3 regions of the Cytobacillus sp. FSL H8-0458 genome follow, and region 1 is predicted to be linked to each of the others. Evidence: riboswitches for the same ligand, from Rfam matches in the RefSeq annotation. Region 1 holds a riboswitch; each other region holds the start of a gene.

The links. A riboswitch is a leader RNA that binds a small molecule or an ion and turns the genes downstream of it on or off. The one in region 1 is predicted to bind glycine.
Region 2: it holds a riboswitch for glycine, as region 1 does, so the genes downstream of both, gcvT (glycine cleavage system aminomethyltransferase GcvT) here and purU (formyltetrahydrofolate deformylase) in region 1, are expected to answer to the same signal.
Region 3: it holds a riboswitch for glycine, as region 1 does, so the genes downstream of both, NYE23_RS17905 (trimeric intracellular cation channel family protein) here and purU (formyltetrahydrofolate deformylase) in region 1, are expected to answer to the same signal.

What each region holds. Positions count from the first base shown of each region.
Region 1 is NZ_JBBOBR010000001.1:3,765,003-3,770,831, reverse strand. Features, by position in the region: gene NYE23_RS18910 (glycosyltransferase) at 1-199, shown strand, start outside; gene NYE23_RS18905 (MFS transporter) at 340-1,527, shown strand; glycine riboswitch at 1,694-1,794, shown strand; gene purU (formyltetrahydrofolate deformylase) at 1,933-2,799, shown strand; gene NYE23_RS18895 (FbpB family small basic protein) at 2,869-2,994, shown strand; gene NYE23_RS18890 (hypothetical protein) at 3,225-3,542, opposite strand; gene NYE23_RS18885 (alkaline phosphatase D family protein) at 3,856-5,610, shown strand; gene NYE23_RS18880 (twin-arginine translocase TatA/TatE family subunit) at 5,626-5,829, shown strand, end outside.
Region 2 is NZ_JBBOBR010000001.1:423,600-429,428, reverse strand. Features, by position in the region: gene gcvPA (aminomethyl-transferring glycine dehydrogenase subunit GcvPA) at 1-1,276, opposite strand, end outside; gene gcvT (glycine cleavage system aminomethyltransferase GcvT) at 1,293-2,396, opposite strand; glycine riboswitch at 2,556-2,644, opposite strand; gene NYE23_RS02085 (DEAD/DEAH box helicase) at 2,825-4,513, shown strand; gene NYE23_RS02080 (YqhG family protein) at 4,491-5,285, shown strand; gene NYE23_RS02075 (YqzE family protein) at 5,330-5,515, opposite strand; gene NYE23_RS02070 (shikimate kinase) at 5,594-5,829, opposite strand, start outside.
Region 3 is NZ_JBBOBR010000001.1:3,607,239-3,613,067, reverse strand. Features, by position in the region: gene NYE23_RS17910 (amidohydrolase) at 1-917, shown strand, start outside; gene NYE23_RS17905 (trimeric intracellular cation channel family protein) at 952-1,554, opposite strand; glycine riboswitch at 1,658-1,751, opposite strand; gene blaI (penicillinase repressor BlaI) at 2,003-2,389, opposite strand; gene NYE23_RS17895 (BlaR1 family beta-lactam sensor/signal transducer) at 2,423-4,204, opposite strand; gene bla (class A beta-lactamase) at 4,498-5,394, shown strand; gene NYE23_RS17885 (glycerophosphodiester phosphodiesterase) at 5,607-5,829, shown strand, end outside.

The DNA of each region.
Region 1 (5,829 bases):
CAATCCAAATCTGAAAAATGAAGATGTGAAAAAACTGCTTTATAAGCATTTGGAATTAGTAACAGATGATCTGACAGCAAGTCTTGTTAAGGATTGGGAAGCAAGAATCGTGGCAATTGATGATGGAGTAACACATATTATCAGGATGGCTGATGCCATTTCTGATGCGGTTGTGAAGCAATTCCCGGACAAATTTTAAAGGTAAACACAAGAGGCTTCAGCACATGCTGCAGCTTCTCTTTTTTTCCTTTGACAAAGCAGCCTGTCTCATTATAAGCTATTTAGCGTGCCGAAAAAAATAATGTAAATTTTTCACATATAGAAGGAGGGGTATCCGTTTTGTCAGGGGATCAAAAGAAAAAGATGATCATTTTGATGATCAATATGTTTATTGCAATCGGAAGCTTTGGAATTATTATTCCGATTTTGCCGGCTTATTTGGAATCCATTAATCAGGGAGGAACGGCAGCAGGCCTGATGATTGCCATTTTTGCGGGTGCCCAGCTGATTTTTTCTCCCATTGCGGGGAAATGGGCGGACCAGTACGGCCGCAGAAAGATGATTATTTACGGGTTAGCTGGTTTGACATTATCCATGCTTGTCTTTTATGCAGTAGATTCCATTTGGCTGCTTTACTTTTCACGTGTCATTGGAGGCGTTGGAGCTGCCTTGCTGATTCCGGCTATTTTTGCTTACATTGCTGATATTACTACCCTGGAGCAGCGTGCAAAAGGGAATGGCCTTGTATCAGCTGCGATGTCACTCGGAATTGTGGTTGGACCTGGAATTGGCGGGTTTTTGGCAGACTTCGGCCTGAAAATGCCATTTCTGATTTCAGCGCTTGTATCTCTAGTGGCTGTTCTATTCTCCATTGTGCTCCTCGAAGAAAGCAGCACCTTGCAGACCGGACCAGGAGAGATGCCAGAAGAGGAACCAATGGTCAAGAAGCTGGCAATGTCTGTTAAGAAGCCTTATTTTATTCCGCTTGTCATTACATTGGTGATGAGCTTTGGATTAATGGCTTATGAATCAGTTCTGGGGCTTTATCTGGATAATGAATTTGCTGCCACTCCGCAGGAAATAGCGGTTATGGTGACTTCGACGGGGATCATTAGTGTTATTGTACAGTTGTTTGTCGTCGATCGGGTGGTTAGGAGATTTGGAGAAGGAAAGGTATTGAATATCTTTTTGGCTGTTGCAGCGTCAGGATTCCTTGTCTCACTGTTTGCAGGCAGCTATGCACTTTTCTTCGTTATTTCGCTGATCATTTTCCTTGCAACTTCCATTCTTCGCCCGGTTTTAACCACGCTAATCTCAAAAATGGCCGGTAATGAACAGGGATTTGCGATGGGAATGAACAATGCTTATATGAGTATTGGAAACGTTCTGGGGCCAACGATAGCCGGTGTACTTTATGATGTACGGATAACCTATCCGTTTGTTCTCGGTCTGGCATTATTGATTGTTACGTTATTTATCACGGCTGCATGGCAAAAAAGGGAGCCTAAACCGAAGGCTTCTGTGTAGAAAAAGGCTTGGAGACTTTGTCTTCGAGCTTTTTTACTTTTCTTTTTCCAAAGTAAATCAGCTTTAAAGCCAGACGGAAATTGTGGCAATTTTGTGAAAGAAACCTAGTTCGATTGACATAATTTAAAAAATATATTATTCTGAAAATAACAAAAATATTGAGCGAATGACGGCTGCGGGAGAGAGCATACAGTAGCCACCGAAGGAGCAAGCTTCAAAAATACCCTTGAAGCCAATCTCTCAGGTAGACAGAACCTCAGTCGGACGCATCTCTGGAGAGCGCGCATGGACTTTGCGACACCAAAGGGGTCAAACTCTCAGGTAAAAGGACAGAGAAGGGGGATAAACAAGCCGCCTTTTTTCTGTCCTTTTTTTATGGATGGCAAGGCAGTTGGAGGAATCTAGATGAATACAAATGTTAACGCAAACCGGGCGACATTACTGATATCCTGTCCAGAGAGGCCAGGCATCATCTCCACAGTCTCTAACTTTCTGCTGGAGCATAACGCGAACATTGTGCATTTTGACCAGCACACAACAGATCCGCTGGCAGGCATCTTCTTCATGCGGATTGAATTCGATATGAATCATTTTGATGAGTCCTTTCCAAAACTGAAAGAGGATCTGCCTGAAATGGCCAGGGAATACTCTATGGAGTGGAAGCTGAGCGGCAAAGGCGAGCGCAAGCGGATGGCCATATTTGTTTCTAAAATGGATCACTGTCTGCTCGAGCTGCTGTGGCGCTGGAAATCGAAGGAGCTTGAAGTGGATATTCCCCTGGTGATCAGCAATCATCCCGACATGAGGGAAGTGGTGGAGGGTTTCGGAATACCCTATCATCATGTTCCGATTACGCCGGACAATAAAGCGGAAGCCGAGCAAAAGGCGGTTGAGCTGCTGGAAGGAAAAGCGGATTTCATTGTGCTGGCGAGATATATGCAGATTCTTTCGCCAAGCTTTATTTCCAAATATCCAAACAGGATCATCAATATCCATCACAGCTTTCTGCCGGCCTTCGTGGGAGCCAATCCTTATGCACGGGCGTTTAACCGCGGAGTCAAGCTGATTGGGGCAACCGCCCATTATGTAACAAATGATTTGGATGAAGGCCCGATCATTGAGCAGGATGTCCAGCGGGTTAACCACAGGCACACTGCACAGGATCTCAAAATTGCCGGCAGGCATGTGGAGAGGCAGGTCCTCGCACAGGCAGTCGCCTGGCATGTGGAAGACAAAGTCATAGTGCATGGCAATAAGACGATTGTTTTTTAAGAGGCACTGTCAAAAAAAAAGATCTTGCATCAAGAAGATTACCAACATCATGAAAGAAGGTGAGCAGAAATGAAAAAGAAAAAATTATCAATGCCTGAAATGATTAAGGCTAATAGAGAAGAACTTTTAAGAGATCGCCGTGAGCTTGAGAAGATCGAAAAAAAAATAGACGATAAATATGCAAAAGCACAGTAAGAAAGTACACCGGCCTGGGGATAAAGCAGGCCGGTTTTTTAATGAATTAAAAACGCCCAGGGAATCCCTGGGCGCCAACTTCTTATTTTTGTCTAAAGAAATCTGTGAAAGCATGATACATTTCCATCCCCTGATAAAAGAACAGGCTGGAAGCTGTTAATGAAAATAACCCAATCATTAAAAATCTAATCCACATTATGTCTTCCTCCTTTAATTGTTTTGTTGGACAATTAAGGAGCTTGAATGACATAATTCGCCTCGTAGAAAATTGGAGTATAAAAAATCTTTTTCCTGCGGGCGATGTGCAGGGCTCTATATACAAAAAGGATAACTGCCAGAATTGTAATGGATAAAGAGATGATATCGAACGTGAAGATATGCTTTTTGGGATCATCTTTTAATAGGAAGCTCTCGGTAAAGTCAGAAACTGTTACCGCTTTGCTTTGGTCCATCGGAATGTCATTATAATGGACACCAGGATATTGGGTAATGAGAAAGGATAAAAACACAGACAGCAGTAAAAGTGGCATTACCTGACGTTTCCCCATTCCCTCACCCCTTTTCAAGATTATAACTATCATCATAACCACTATTTATAGATTAGTAAACTAAAAGATTTTGACAGGATTCGTTAATATTCTATGTATATATTGTAAAAAAAGTTGGGACAAATGATACAGGGGTACAAAGGCATTTTGGCTGCAAGTCTAGATTATAGGCTGAAAGAAACCCAAATCCTTACAAAAGTCCTGATAAAATAGGCAGAGGTATTGTCATTCTCCTTTACACATCTTCATATTGCTTTAAAAAATGCCTCTTATAATTAACTGTGAATCCAGATTGAATTAAGAGGTGAAGAAAATGAACAATGAGAGGTCGATTGATGATTTAATCAGGAAGTTTAATGAAGAGAACTTGAAGAGGGACATTGACCGCCGGAGCTTTTTATCTGGTGCAGGGAAAATTGCCGGTTTTTCGCTTGCCCTGGCTATGGCGCAATCATTAGGGATGGGCAATCTAAAGGTTGATGCTGCTCCTAAGTTCAGCAAATACCCTTTTACGCTCGGGGTCGCATCAGGAGATCCTCTTTCGGACAGTGTGGTTTTATGGACAAGGTTAGCGCCCGATCCGCTTAATGGAGGCGGGATGCCAAAACATGCTGTACCAGTCAAATGGGAACTTGCTGCAGATGAACACTTCCGAAAAGTTGTTAAACACGGGACTGAAATTGCGGTGCCGGAATTGGCGCATTCTGTGCATGTGGAGGCAGAAGGCTTAATGCCGAACACTGTCTATTATTATCGTTTTAAAAGCGGCAATGAACTAAGCCCAATTGGCAAAACAAAGACACTTCCGCCTGCGGGTGCTAAAGTATCAGGGCTATCATTTGCATTTGCTTCATGTCAGCAGTATGAACATGGGTTTTTTACAGCCTATCAGCATATGGCAAAGGAAAATTTGGATTTTGTCATTCACCTTGGAGACTACATATATGAATATGGATCAAATGAATATATTTCACCAACAGGAAATGTCCGCCATCATAGCGGACCGGAAATTATCTCTCTAGAAGATTATCGGAATCGCCATGCTCAGTACAAATCTGATCAGCATCTGAGAGAAGCTCATGCTGCTTTCCCTTGGGTGGTCACTTGGGATGACCACGAGGTGGAAAATAACTATGCAGGAGGGGTTCCGGAAAAAGGCCAGTCAGCTGAAGCATTTATTAAACGCAGGGCAGCAGCTTATCAGGCATATTATGAGCACATGCCGCTCCGGTTATCTTCCATGCCAAATGGTGATGGTATGCAGTTGTATAGGGAGTTCAGCTACGGCAGCCTGGCGTCATTCCTTGTGCTTGATTCGCGGCAATATCGGGATGACCAGGCAAATGGCGATGGCAGCAAGCCGCATACGCCGGAGTCGCTTGATCCAGCCCGGACTCTCCTTGGCAAGGAACAGGAACAATGGGTTGAAAGCAATCTAGCCAGCTCCCAAGCGCATTGGAATGTCCTTGCACAGCAGGTGTTCTTTGCCCAGAGAAATTTCGGGACAATTGCTTCGCCGAAGTTCAGCATGGATGCATGGGATGGTTACCCTGCTGCCCGGCAGCGTTTGGCTGATTTTGCTGTTTCAAACAATATCGGAAACCTAATTGTTCTGACTGGGGATGTTCATGCAAGCTGGGCTTCCAATATTCTAACAGACTATAATGATCCAAATGCAAAGCTGATTGGGGCTGAATTTGTCGGAACCTCTATCACATCAGGTGGAAATGGATCAGATGTGAGAGGGGATACGGAAAAGACGCTTGCAGAGAATCCGCATATTAAGTTCTTTAATAATTATAGAGGCTATGTCCGCTGCCGGGTAACACCAGAGCAATGGCGTGCAGATTATCGGGTGCTTCCTTTCGTAACAGAGCCTGGGGCGGATATTTCAACGAGAGCATCCTTTGTATTTGAAAAAGATCAAGCTGGCTTGAAGCAGGTTTCGGCTTCAGCTGTCCCTCAGGGAGTTCGAATATCTGCTGAGGTGGAGGAAGACCGCCATCGCGCCCATACCCGGGCACATGAAAAGCAGCTTAAGAAAAAGCGTGAAAAAGTATTACATTAAAAGGACGGTGAGAAGATGATATCCAACATTGGCATTCCAGGCTTAATTCTCGTTCTTGTCATTGCATTGATCATATTTGGGCCATCCAAGCTTCCCGAAATTGGGAGGGCATTTGGGCGGACCTTAACGGAGTTTAAAAGTGCCGCAAAAGATTTAGTGTCAGATGAGGTAAAGAATGAAGAGAAAAAAACAGTACTTTCAGCTCTGAAAAAAGAAAAG
Region 2 (5,829 bases), 3.3 Mb from region 1:
CAACAAGCATATGATTTTTCAGGTCAGCATAATCTCTGCCCAAATCGTAGCCGCCAATAATGTCCTTTTCAAGAAGCTTTTGATTTACTTCTTTAACAGGCTTATTCAGCTTGATGACAAATTCATTAAATGAAGGGCCTTCGAATGGAGCTTCAAAGCCGGCAGCCTTAAATTGCTGTTTTGCATAATAGGCTTTTTGCATATTGGCAGCAGCCATTTCCTTTACGCCCTTCTTGCCAAGAGCAGTCATCGCTACAGATGCCGCCAGTGCGTTGAGAGCCTGATTGGAACAAATGTTGGACGTTGCCTTATCACGGCGTATATGCTGTTCACGCGCCTGAAGGGTAAGCACGAAGCCGCGGCGGCCCTGATCGTCTACCGTTTGTCCGACAAGACGTCCCGGCACTTTTCTCATCAGCTTGGATGTTACGGCAAAATATCCGCAATGAGGGCCTCCAAAAGCAGTAGGAATACCAAAAACCTGAGCATCTCCTGCTACGATGTCTGCTCCGAACTTCCCTGGAGGAGTAAGCGCGCCAAGAGCAAGCGGGTTGCTTGAAACAACAAACATAGACTTGTGGGCATGGATAATTTCCTCAAGTTCTTTTAATGGCTCGACTCTGCCAAAAAAGTTAGGGTACTGTACAATCACAGCTGCGATATCATCGCCAATCATTTCATTTAGGGCTTCAAGGTCAGTGGTGCCGTCTTTATGAGGGATCTCAATCACTTCAATATACTGGCCCTTTGCGTATGTTTTGACTACTTCCTTAGATTCAGGGTGAACTGCGCTTGAGATTAGTATTTTCTTCCGTCGTGTGCTCCCTGCGCTTAGCATGGCTGCTTCAGCAAGAGCTGTCCCGCCATCATACATGGATGAGTTGGCAACATCCATTCCTGTTAATTCACAGATCATGGTCTGGAATTCGAAAATTGCCTGCAGCTCCCCCTGGGAAATTTCCGGCTGGTAAGGAGTATAGGCAGTATAAAACTCTGAACGGGATAATACATGATCGACAATGACTGGCATGTAATGATCATAAACTCCCGCACCAAGGAAAGATGTATTTGTGCGAAGATCAGCATTTTTCTGAGCCATTTTAGTAAGCTCTTTCAGTAAGGCTGTCTCTGATTTTGCCGGCTTGATTTTATATTCGCCCTTAAATCTTACACTCTCGGGAATATCACTGAATAATTCTTCCACAGATCTGACGCCGATTTTCTCAAGCATTGCTTTCTGGTCAGACTCTGTCATCGGTAAATAGCGATGTTTCATCATTTTCTCCCCCCGGTTAGTTCTTTTCTCTTTTGTAAAAAGGTGTTGCTGCAATCTCAGCCTTCAGCCTTTTGCCTCGGATCTCCACTTCCAATTCAGTTCCAGGCTCAGCATGTTCTTTCTTGATAAGAACAAGGCCAATGTTCTTTTTCAATGTCGGAGATTGAGTGCCTGTTGTCACTTCCCCGATCAGTTCTTCTCCTTTATACACAGGATATCCATGGCGCGGAATACCGCGGTCAATCATTTCAATTCCGGCCAGCTTGCGCGGCACCCCGTTTTCTTTTTGCTTCTTAAGCACTTCTTTTCCGATAAAATCCGCTTCTTTATTTACCTTGACAGCAAAGCCGATACCTGCCTCAAGCGGTGTGATATCAGGTGAGAGCTCCTGACCATAGAGCGCCAGGTTGGCTTCAAAGCGAAGGGTATCCCTTGCGCCAAGTCCGCACGGGCGAACTCCTTCTTCTTTGCCCGCTTCAAGAATTTCATTCCACAATACGGCTGCATCCTTGGCATCACAGTAAACTTCAAATCCATCTTCTCCTGTATATCCAGTTCTGGATACAAGCGCTTTCTTGCCATTCAAATCAACATCCTGCTGGAATTTGAAAAATCCGATATCCGACAGATTAGTGCCAGCAAGCTTTTGGAGCACTTTTTCTGCAAGCGGCCCCTGAATCGCCAGCTGTGCCATATCTTCTGAAAGGTTTTTCAATTCCACATTGCCTTCAGCATGGTCCTGCAGCCAGTTGAAATCCTTTTCGATATTGGAAGCATTTACAACCAGCAAATAGTGGTCATCCTCAATTTTATAGACAAGTAAATCATCAACAGTTCCGCCATTTTCATAGCACATGGCTGTATATTGAGCACCTGAGTTCTTTAATTTGGAAATATCGTTCGTCATCATTTTTTGAAGGTATTTAAGACTGTCCGTCCCCTTCACTTCGATTTCACCCATATGGGATACATCAAAAAGGCCGGCTTTTGTACGGACTGCTTCATGTTCTTCTTTAATGCTTGAAAATTGAACAGGAAGGTCCCAGCCGCCGAAGTCGATGGTTTTTGCTCCGTAATCTTTGTACACCTCAAATAAAGGCGTGCGTTTTAACTTTGACATTTACTCGTCCCCCTTAAATCTTTTGAAATTTGTTTTAGGAACATAAAAAAGGACAGAGTGTCCCCTCAATTATGAGAAGATCTCTGTCCTTGCACCTGAAAGTTTACCGAAACCGGCTTTCCCCTTGGGTGGCTTATTTAAAAGCACTCTCCAGAGCTGCGTCAAACAAGAGTTCTTTTGCCTGAGAGATTCACAGATTTTGCTTGCTCCTTCGGCGCTACAAATGTAGTCTCTCCCCTTGTTGTCATTCGCATTTATAAAATTTTCCAAGATGGTCATACTTATACCAAACAGAAAAAATTTAGCATCCATTACTTCGGTTAACTAAATGTAATGTGTTAACTTTCAAAACTTTCAAAGCTATTAACATCGTACCACCTTAGCAAGGTTTGGGCAATATCTTTATATAGATAAAAGGAGCTGTTTTTATGACAGTGCAAATTGGCTTTGATTCTGCCTGGCAGGATGAATTCTTAAAAAGAATTGATGACGACGGCCCATGGGGAAACTGGGAGCTTTATAAACTGGCTGTTGAGGTTGAGAATCATACAACTATTCCTGACTTTGAAGGCTTGCAGGCTCCAAAGCATCTGCCGAACCTTACTCCTCTTCCCCATCAGCTGGAAGTGGCCAAGCAGGTAGTCGAAAGCATGAACGGCAAAGCGATTCTGGCTGATGAAGTCGGTCTTGGAAAAACGATTGAAGCTGGACTGATATTAAAGGAATATATGATCCGAGGACTCGTAAAAAAAGTTCTTATACTCGTGCCAGCTTCACTCGTTTCACAATGGGCCATGGAACTGAACAGCAAATTTTTCATTCCGGCTGTGGCGCAGCGGAAAAGCTATGTATGGGAACAATGCGACGTTGTGGTATCATCCATCGATACAGCCAAACGCAATCCTCATCGGGACATTATTTACAGCCTTGATTATGACCTGATCATTATAGACGAAGCTCACAAGCTAAAAAATAATAAAACGAAAAACTATGAATTTGTACAAAACCTTAAAAAGAAGTTTTGCCTCCTATTAACAGCAACACCCATTCAGAATCGAATCAGTGAGATTTTCAATCTCGTATCCCTGCTTAAACCCGGACATCTTGGCAATGAATCAGCTTTTTATGAGAATTATAAAAGGGACTCAAGATCTTTGAACGATGATGCACATCTAAAGGAACTCGTAAACAAAGTCATGATCCGCAACCGCAGGGCAGATACCGGGATTGAATGGACCAAAAGACATGTGGAAACCATACCGATTGATTTTTCGCAGGCCGAGCGTGAACTTTATGAAGCAGTAACAGAGCTGCGGAATGAAGAAAATTGGGTCAGTTCCAGCCAGTTTTCAGTGATGACGCTGCAAAGAGAGGCCTGCTCAAGCAGAGAAGCTGTCTATTTTACGCTTCAGAATATGCTGAAAAGACAGGAGCAGCCTTCAATAGCTTTTCAGGAGCAAATACAATACCTTATTAAAAAAGTAGAAGCTGTCCAGCAAAACTCCAAAGCTCAAAAAGCACTGGAATTGATACAGAAAATAAATGACAAGGTCATAATCTTTACTGAATACAGGGCAACGCAAATGTACCTGCAGTGGTTTTTAAAGCAATATGGGATTACTTCGGTTCCGTTCAGGGGAGGATTTAAAAGAGGCAAAAAGGACTGGATGAGGGAGCTTTTCCAAAAGAATGCTCAAGTCCTGATCGCAACAGAAGCGGGAGGAGAAGGAATAAACCTGCAGTTCTGCAATCATATCATTAATTTTGATCTCCCCTGGAATCCAATGCGGCTCGAACAAAGGATTGGGCGCATCCATCGTCTCGGCCAGGAAAAGGATGTCATGATTTATAATTTTGCCACTAAAGAAACAGTCGAAGAACACATCATGAAGCTTTTATATGAGAAAATACATCTCTTCGAAAAAGTCATCGGTGATTTGGACGATATTTTAACAAAGCTTGAATTTGGCAGTATTGACGATCACCTTGTTGATATTTTCGGAAGATCGGCTTCAGAAGGTGAAATGAGAATTAAAATGGAGAACTTGACGAGCATGATTCAATTCGCGGAGGATCTGAAAGAAGGTGAACTGAATGCAGCAACAGGAAATTCATAAATTTCTTGAAAGGTATTTTCACGCAAATGGGTGTGAAATAACTGATAAAGGTCCGGGGTATATGACCGTACAGCTGACGATTGATTTGGATAAAGAATTAATGAATCGTCCCTTTTATTGGCATTATCTCGAAAAAACAGGCGGAATTCCAAACCCGATGCAGCTGACGCTTGTTACAAACCAACAGCTGGCCCCCCCGCATATTAAGGGGGAAGTCATTCATTTCGGCTCCCCGAGGCTTCATCAGATCTTTGATTCAGCCAGGAACCTGGCAGGCTATATCCGTTTATATGAAAATCATCGGCAGGCACCTGGAAAGCAGGTCCCGTTAAGACCATGGCTGGGTATGAACATTCGCGTATCTTATCAATGTGACCGAAAAAGGGATGTCTTTAAATCCATCGGCCTCCAATTGATAAATGGCCAGATGGTCGAAGGTTTTCATGACAGATTGCTTGGCATGAGCCTTACGCCCAAAATCCCCGACTACTCGTTCACATTGTCTCCGCTTATTATGCCGGGGAGCGGAGTATACAGGGTAGCAAATTTTATTAAAACTGAAATTGAACAAGAAGATCATATATGGGCTGATGAGGCCCGTAAGCGCTGGCAAAAAGATCTCAGCCTTCTTGAACATTTTTACGAGGAGGCAGAAGAAAAGGGAGAAAGTTATGAAAACGAAAAAACAGCTCTTCAGGAGCAATATGAACCAAAGGTTAATATTTCCATAATAAATGGCGGTCTCTTTTATCTGACAGACAGCGCAGTCTAAAAATGCAAAAAACCGGCAGACTTAGCCGGTTTTTTGTATGAAAGCTATTTATGTTTTTTTCTTCTCATGCCCAAGTAAAACAGATAAGATAACATGCCAAACCACCTGAATAAAAACGGCTCTTTCATGTCCTTTTTTTCAATACGATGCCGTATTCGCTCATCTTTTGGCTGATCAATATATTTTACTACTGTCTGTGTAAGATACTTTACATAATCGTTGAATTTCATGTCCATACCTGCCTTTTTCCGCACAGAATTGCAATAGCAGTTTGCTATTTATCATTTACAAGTATGTCCAACGGGTTTTCACTCTAAACAATCTATAATCTCTTGTATAATTTCTGCTTTATCTTTATTAGTTGTATCAATGATTACATGCGCAGTTTCTTCATAGAGAGGCATCCTTTTTTCATAAAGGTCATGAATCAGCCTTTTTTTATCGCCTTTCAGCAGCGGCCTGGAATGATCCTTCTCAATCCGTTTAAAAATTTCTTCAGGAGACGCATAAAGGAAGAAAACAATTCCTGTTTCGCTAAGCCTCT
Region 3 (5,829 bases), 160 kb from region 1:
AGGAAGGTATCATGCATGCTTGCGGCCATGATGCACATACAGCATACCTTATGGTTTTGGCTGACTGTTTGATCCAATTAAAAGATAAGATCCATGGCACCATCAAAATAATCCATCAGCATGCCGAAGAAGAGCCTCCGGGCGGAGCAAAAAGCATCGTTGAAGAAGGATTTCTCGATGATGTCCATGCCATTTTTGGCATACATGTTTTGCCAATCGCCCCTGCTGGAACTGTTGGCTATCACAGCGGATATTCCTTTAATGGCCGCGCCTATTTTAAACTTAGAGTGCAAGCAAGCGGCGGACACGGTTCTTCTCCGCATAAGGCCAACGATGCTATTGTTGCAGGCGCCTATTTTGTAACAGCTATCCAAACAGTTGTAAGCCGCAGAGTGGATCCATTTCATGCTGGTGTAGTGACAATTGGTTCATTTGACGGTAAAGGGAGTTTTAATGTGATCAAGGATCATATCGAAATTGAGGGGGATGTACGCTATTCAAATGATGAAACAAAGGATGTGATGAATAGAGAAATTCACCGCATTGTCAACGGTCTTGAGGAGTTATTTGGTGTAAGCTGTGAGCTGACATATGAACCCGACTATCCGCCGCTGTATAATGATCCTGAATTGACGAGGTTTGTTGCAGGTACGCTGGCATCAGCCGGGGATAAAGACATTATGGAGGTAAAAGAATTTCCTAAAATGGCACCATCGGACGATTTTTCGTATTATTTGGAGAAGGTCCCTGGCTGTTATTTTTATATTGGGTGCACGCCAAAGGGGACAGAAGAACCTTATTTCAATCATCACCCTAAATTTGATATAGATGAAGGTTCGTTGCTTGTTGCCGCAAAATCAGTGGGATATGTTGTTTGCAATTATTTCAAGTTTAACGAAACGAAAAGCTCACGCTGATGTGAGCTTTTTATGTTTGAAGTAATTCTGCTTCTTATTGTTTTTGAATCGATTTAATAGGCAATCTCCAGCTGTAATGATGCGAAATTCCTCGCAGCATTAAAGTAACAGTAAAAAGGATATAGAAATGATAAGACTTGGATAACCAATCAAGGCCTATGATAAACCCGGCAAAGATGGCCCATAAAAGATATACTTCATCACGTAAAACAATGGGCTTTCGCTGAGCCAGCACATCGCGGATCATTCCTCCGCCGGCACCGGTTATGGCAGCTGAAAACATAACAGCAAATAAGGGTAAATCAATTGATTGTGCATATATAGCTCCCTGAACAGCAAACGCTGATAAGCCAATTGAATCAAAGATGCTCCATTTCGTCAAAAGCTGAACTATGCTGCCTGGCAATAGGATAACGATGCTGATGGTAATAAGGGCAACGATAAAAAGAGTCGTTTGCTGCCATAATTCTATGATCGGAATACCGGTAAGAAGATTTCTGATAGCCCCGCCGCCAAATGCGGTAATCAATCCCAAAACATAGGCGCCCATAATGTCGTATTTTACTTCCAGTGCAACCACTGCCCCGCTCATTGCAAATGCAATGGTTCCAATCACGTTCAATACATCCCAAACCATACAATCCCCCCTAATCAAGTATTCTGTCCTTGTACCTGAGAGGTTTACCTAAACTATATTAAAAGGCCTGCCCCGTGGGTGCGTGATACCCTCTCCAGAGAAGCGTCCCGCAGCAGTCTTCTTACCTGAGAGATTCATCTTTTCTATAGATTTGCCCCTTCGGTGACGTACGATACGTTCTCTCCTGCAGCGGTCATTCGAAAGTAGTTGTTTTTATAATTATAAAGTATAGAGCGCTTGGACAGTCAATTAAGGTGTCTAAGTGGAAGTTGGAAAAGGGAGAACTTAACATAAACCCCTGGCGCATAGCTTCCATAATTCTGCTTGTATGGATTGGTGCCGCTATTGTATTAACGCGGAAATGAAGCAGGGGCAGTCACTGCTTTTAGGTGCGTCAAAGAAGCAAATGCTAAAAATCCCCCCAATTGTAAAGGATCACGCATGCAGGTTATCTATCCTTCTTTTTTTTCTTTGCCAAAATCGTCCGGAGTTCGTTAATTTCCTCATCAGACAGGGAGTCTTCCTGGATGAATTGGACTAGCATGGATTTCACCGTTCCGCCATAGATCCGTTTGATAAAGGATTGAGCTTCTGCCCGCTGGCATTCATCCTGTGAATATAACGGGAAAAAGGTATAGATTCTCTGATTTTTATTTACGCCAACTACATTCTTCTGGACAAGCCTGTCCAGAAGAGTTCGGATTGTTTTGGGTTTCCAGTCTGTGCGCTTTTGCAGGGATAGAATGACTTCATTAGCCGTTTTGGGTGATCCGTGCCACAGAACTGTCATGACTTCCCACTCGGATTCTGAAATGCTGGGAATCCTGTCAGTCACATTACCGCCCTCCTTCTTTATGAAATGAATGAATTAATATATGTCTTTTTGTTTCAAAATGGATAATGTAATTTCAGCTGCCCTACTTCCATTAGAGTTAGCTTCATTCTGTATATTTGTTGCAAAAAAGTATGTGTCCTGCCCTGATTCCACATACCCGATGAACCATCCATTGATGTTTTTTCCATTTACAGTGCCTGTACCTGTTTTACCAGAAAGGAGGGCTCCCTCTTTTCTTTCTAGTTTAATGGAATCTTTCACCGTTTGGATATTCTTTTCTTTAAATCCAAATTGATTTGCATAAAACCTTTTAAGCAGCTGAACTTGTTCCACTGGAGAAATTTTAAGGGAAGATTCCAGCCAATATTCATCTATTCCACCAGATAGATCGCGATTCCCATACCTGATTCGGTCTAAAAAAGTTTGAATCGTACCGGGCTGCACCTGCTGGTCTAACATCTGAAAATACCATGTAACGGAATTTTTCATGGCCGAAGTTAAATCCTGATCCGCATTCCAGGACTCTATAGGATACTTAAGTCCGTTCCATTTGGCAGACGAATTTTCAACCGTTATGGTGCCTGACTCTAAACCAAGCAGAGCACTGTAAATCTTATAAGTGGAATTTGGCGAAATCCTGAATGTGCTTTGATTTTTATTATGAATATGATAGCGGTCTGCCTCTTTATCATACAACACAAAGCTTCCATCATATCCTTCAAAATAATCACCTAAATCCTCATATATAATGTTTTCATCCTTAAATTTATAGCTGCTGTCTTCATGAGCGAGTACAGAGATAAATGGAGCCTGAAATGCAATAAATATCCCCGCAAAAATGAGTATAGCCGCACTTTTCCATCTCAGCAGTTTTGATTCCGACTTAAAACTGGCAATTTTTTCGATTCTCGTTTTGATCTGTTTCTTTGACCCGTTTAAATGGTTTGCCAAATCGACTGTCACTGCCCTTGAGGATTTATGGGCAAAATGAATAATGCTGTTTCCATACTCCATATAAGCCTGCTCATCCAGAGAACTTAAAACTGCAGCATCACAGGCGATTTCACGATCAAGCCTCATTCTCCTAAAAGCAATCCAAACTAGAGGATTAAACCAATATAAAATTTGAAGAATCACCATTAAATAATTTACTGCTATATCTTTATTTTTATAGTGGGTAAGTTCATGTAAAAAGATATATTCTATATCCTTTTCAGAAAGCCACTGGTCAAAATGGAGGGGAAGCACCACATAAGTCTTAAAAAGTCCAAACGTCATTGGGGTTTTAACGAGTGATGACTCTCCAACAATAATACCTCCAGAAATCCCCAGTTTGTGTTTGCAGTGTTCGAATAATGATAAAATCCCGTTATTTTTCAGGCTGTTTGTGTGTTTCTTTATTTTATTGATCTTAAGCTTTGCGATCAGCGTAAATACAGTTAAAATAGCCACTCCGGAAATCCAAATATAGAATAAAGCATTATTTAATAATGTTAAATCATAGCGTTCTACCGAAACGGTTATGTCCTCCATCCAATTATTTTGCCTTAAAGGAATCTCTGGAGATGGCGCAGTTTGGGATTGAAGGCTGCTCTTGCTATTCCAAAAGGATAATGAATCCGCAAACGGCATGAATTGTAATGGAATAAGAGGCAGTGGCAGAGCAAGCAATAATAGAAACCAAAGATTATAGTGAGCTTGTGCTGTTAAATGTTTCTTAAAAAGTTTTTTTAACAGAAGAATGCCTCCGATTGTAAAAGAAGACACCAGCAGACATTCCAAAAAAACAGATAAGAACTGTGAGCTTGTTATCATTCGCAGACCTTCCTCGCATTATTTGACATCTAGTTTTAATCCCTTAGACAAAATGAATACCAACCATTCTAGCATCCAATTTTTACTTTATCAAATTAAGGGGAGCTTGTGAAACATCATAATATCAAGGGTTTCATAGCGGTTGACAACTACGGACTACAAATGTAATATTATATTACATTTGTAGTCCGTTTGGGGGTGTTTAAAAGGAAAGCTGAAATATAAGTTCAAATTTTTTGTGGAAAGAGGTAGTAAATATGAGGAAACAATATCATTCTATTTTTAGTAATAATATGTTAATAGCAGTCCGGCTATTCAGTTTGGTTCTGCTCCTTTCCCTGACTGGCTGTGCAAATGGCAATCATCAATCGGATGCCAGTGCAGCGGAAAACTCCAAAAAAACTTTTGTGAATACAAACCAAAAATTCAAACATCTGGAGAAGGAGTTTGACGCGCGGCTTGGCGTGTATGCATATGACACAGGAACGAAAAAGACTATTACTTACAAATCTGATGAAAGGTTTGCTTATGCATCTACATTCAAGCCGATAGCAGCTGCTATATTACTGAATAGAAAATCATTGAAAGAGATGGATGAAGTCATTACATACACAAGTGATGACCTGGTCACATATTCTCCTGTTACAGAAAAACATGTAAAGACTGGAATGACTTTAAGGGAACTCTGTGAAGCGGCAATCCGGTTTAGCGACAATACAGCAGGCAACTTAATGTTAGAGGAATTAGGAGGGCCTGAAGGATTCGAAGCAGCTTTGAAAGAAATGGGGGATACTGTCTCAAAGCCTGAGCGCTTCGAGACAGATTTGAATGAGGCTGAGCCAGGGGATATCCGGGATACAAGTACACCTGAAGCACTTGCAAAAAGCCTTCAGAAAGTCTTAATTGGCGAATTTCTGCCTGAAGAAAAGCGGAACATTTTAACCGATTGGATGCGGGGTAACGCTACTGGAGATCCATTAATCCGTGCTGGTGTGCCAAGCGGCTGGGAGGTAGCTGATAAAAGCGGTGCAGCAGGCTTCGGAACACGTAATGACATTGCGATTGTGTGGCCGCCGAACAGAGAGCCGATTATCATGACGATCCTGTCCAGCCGGGATTCAAAGGATGCTGAATATGATAACGCTCTGATTGCAGAGGCAGCGGAGATGACAATAAAGGCTTTGGATTAAAACATTTACCAGCGGGGAAGATTCCCCCGCTGAAAAATGTGAAGGGGTATTTTTATTCAGTTTAAAATAGCAGTTTTGTAAAAAAACGTAAGAATAAAGGCTGGTTTTTGTTAACATGATCTTTATTTAGCCATAAAAATAATCACACACCCCTTCAACATTCCTTTTCTAGAATATGGTTGAATACATATTTTAGATAGGAGATGGAGAGCATGAACAAAAAATTATTAATTGGTACAGGGGTGGCTTTTTCTCTGCTATTCAGCCCAATCAGCCAGGCGTTCGCAGCAGAACCGGCAACTGGTGAAAGGAAACAAGTGGATAATATAGCGCACCGCGGTGCCACAGGGTATGCACCGGAGAATACGGTAGCCGGCTTTGATCTGGCTGTTGATATGAAAGCCGATTATATCGAAATTGATGTTCAAAGAAGCA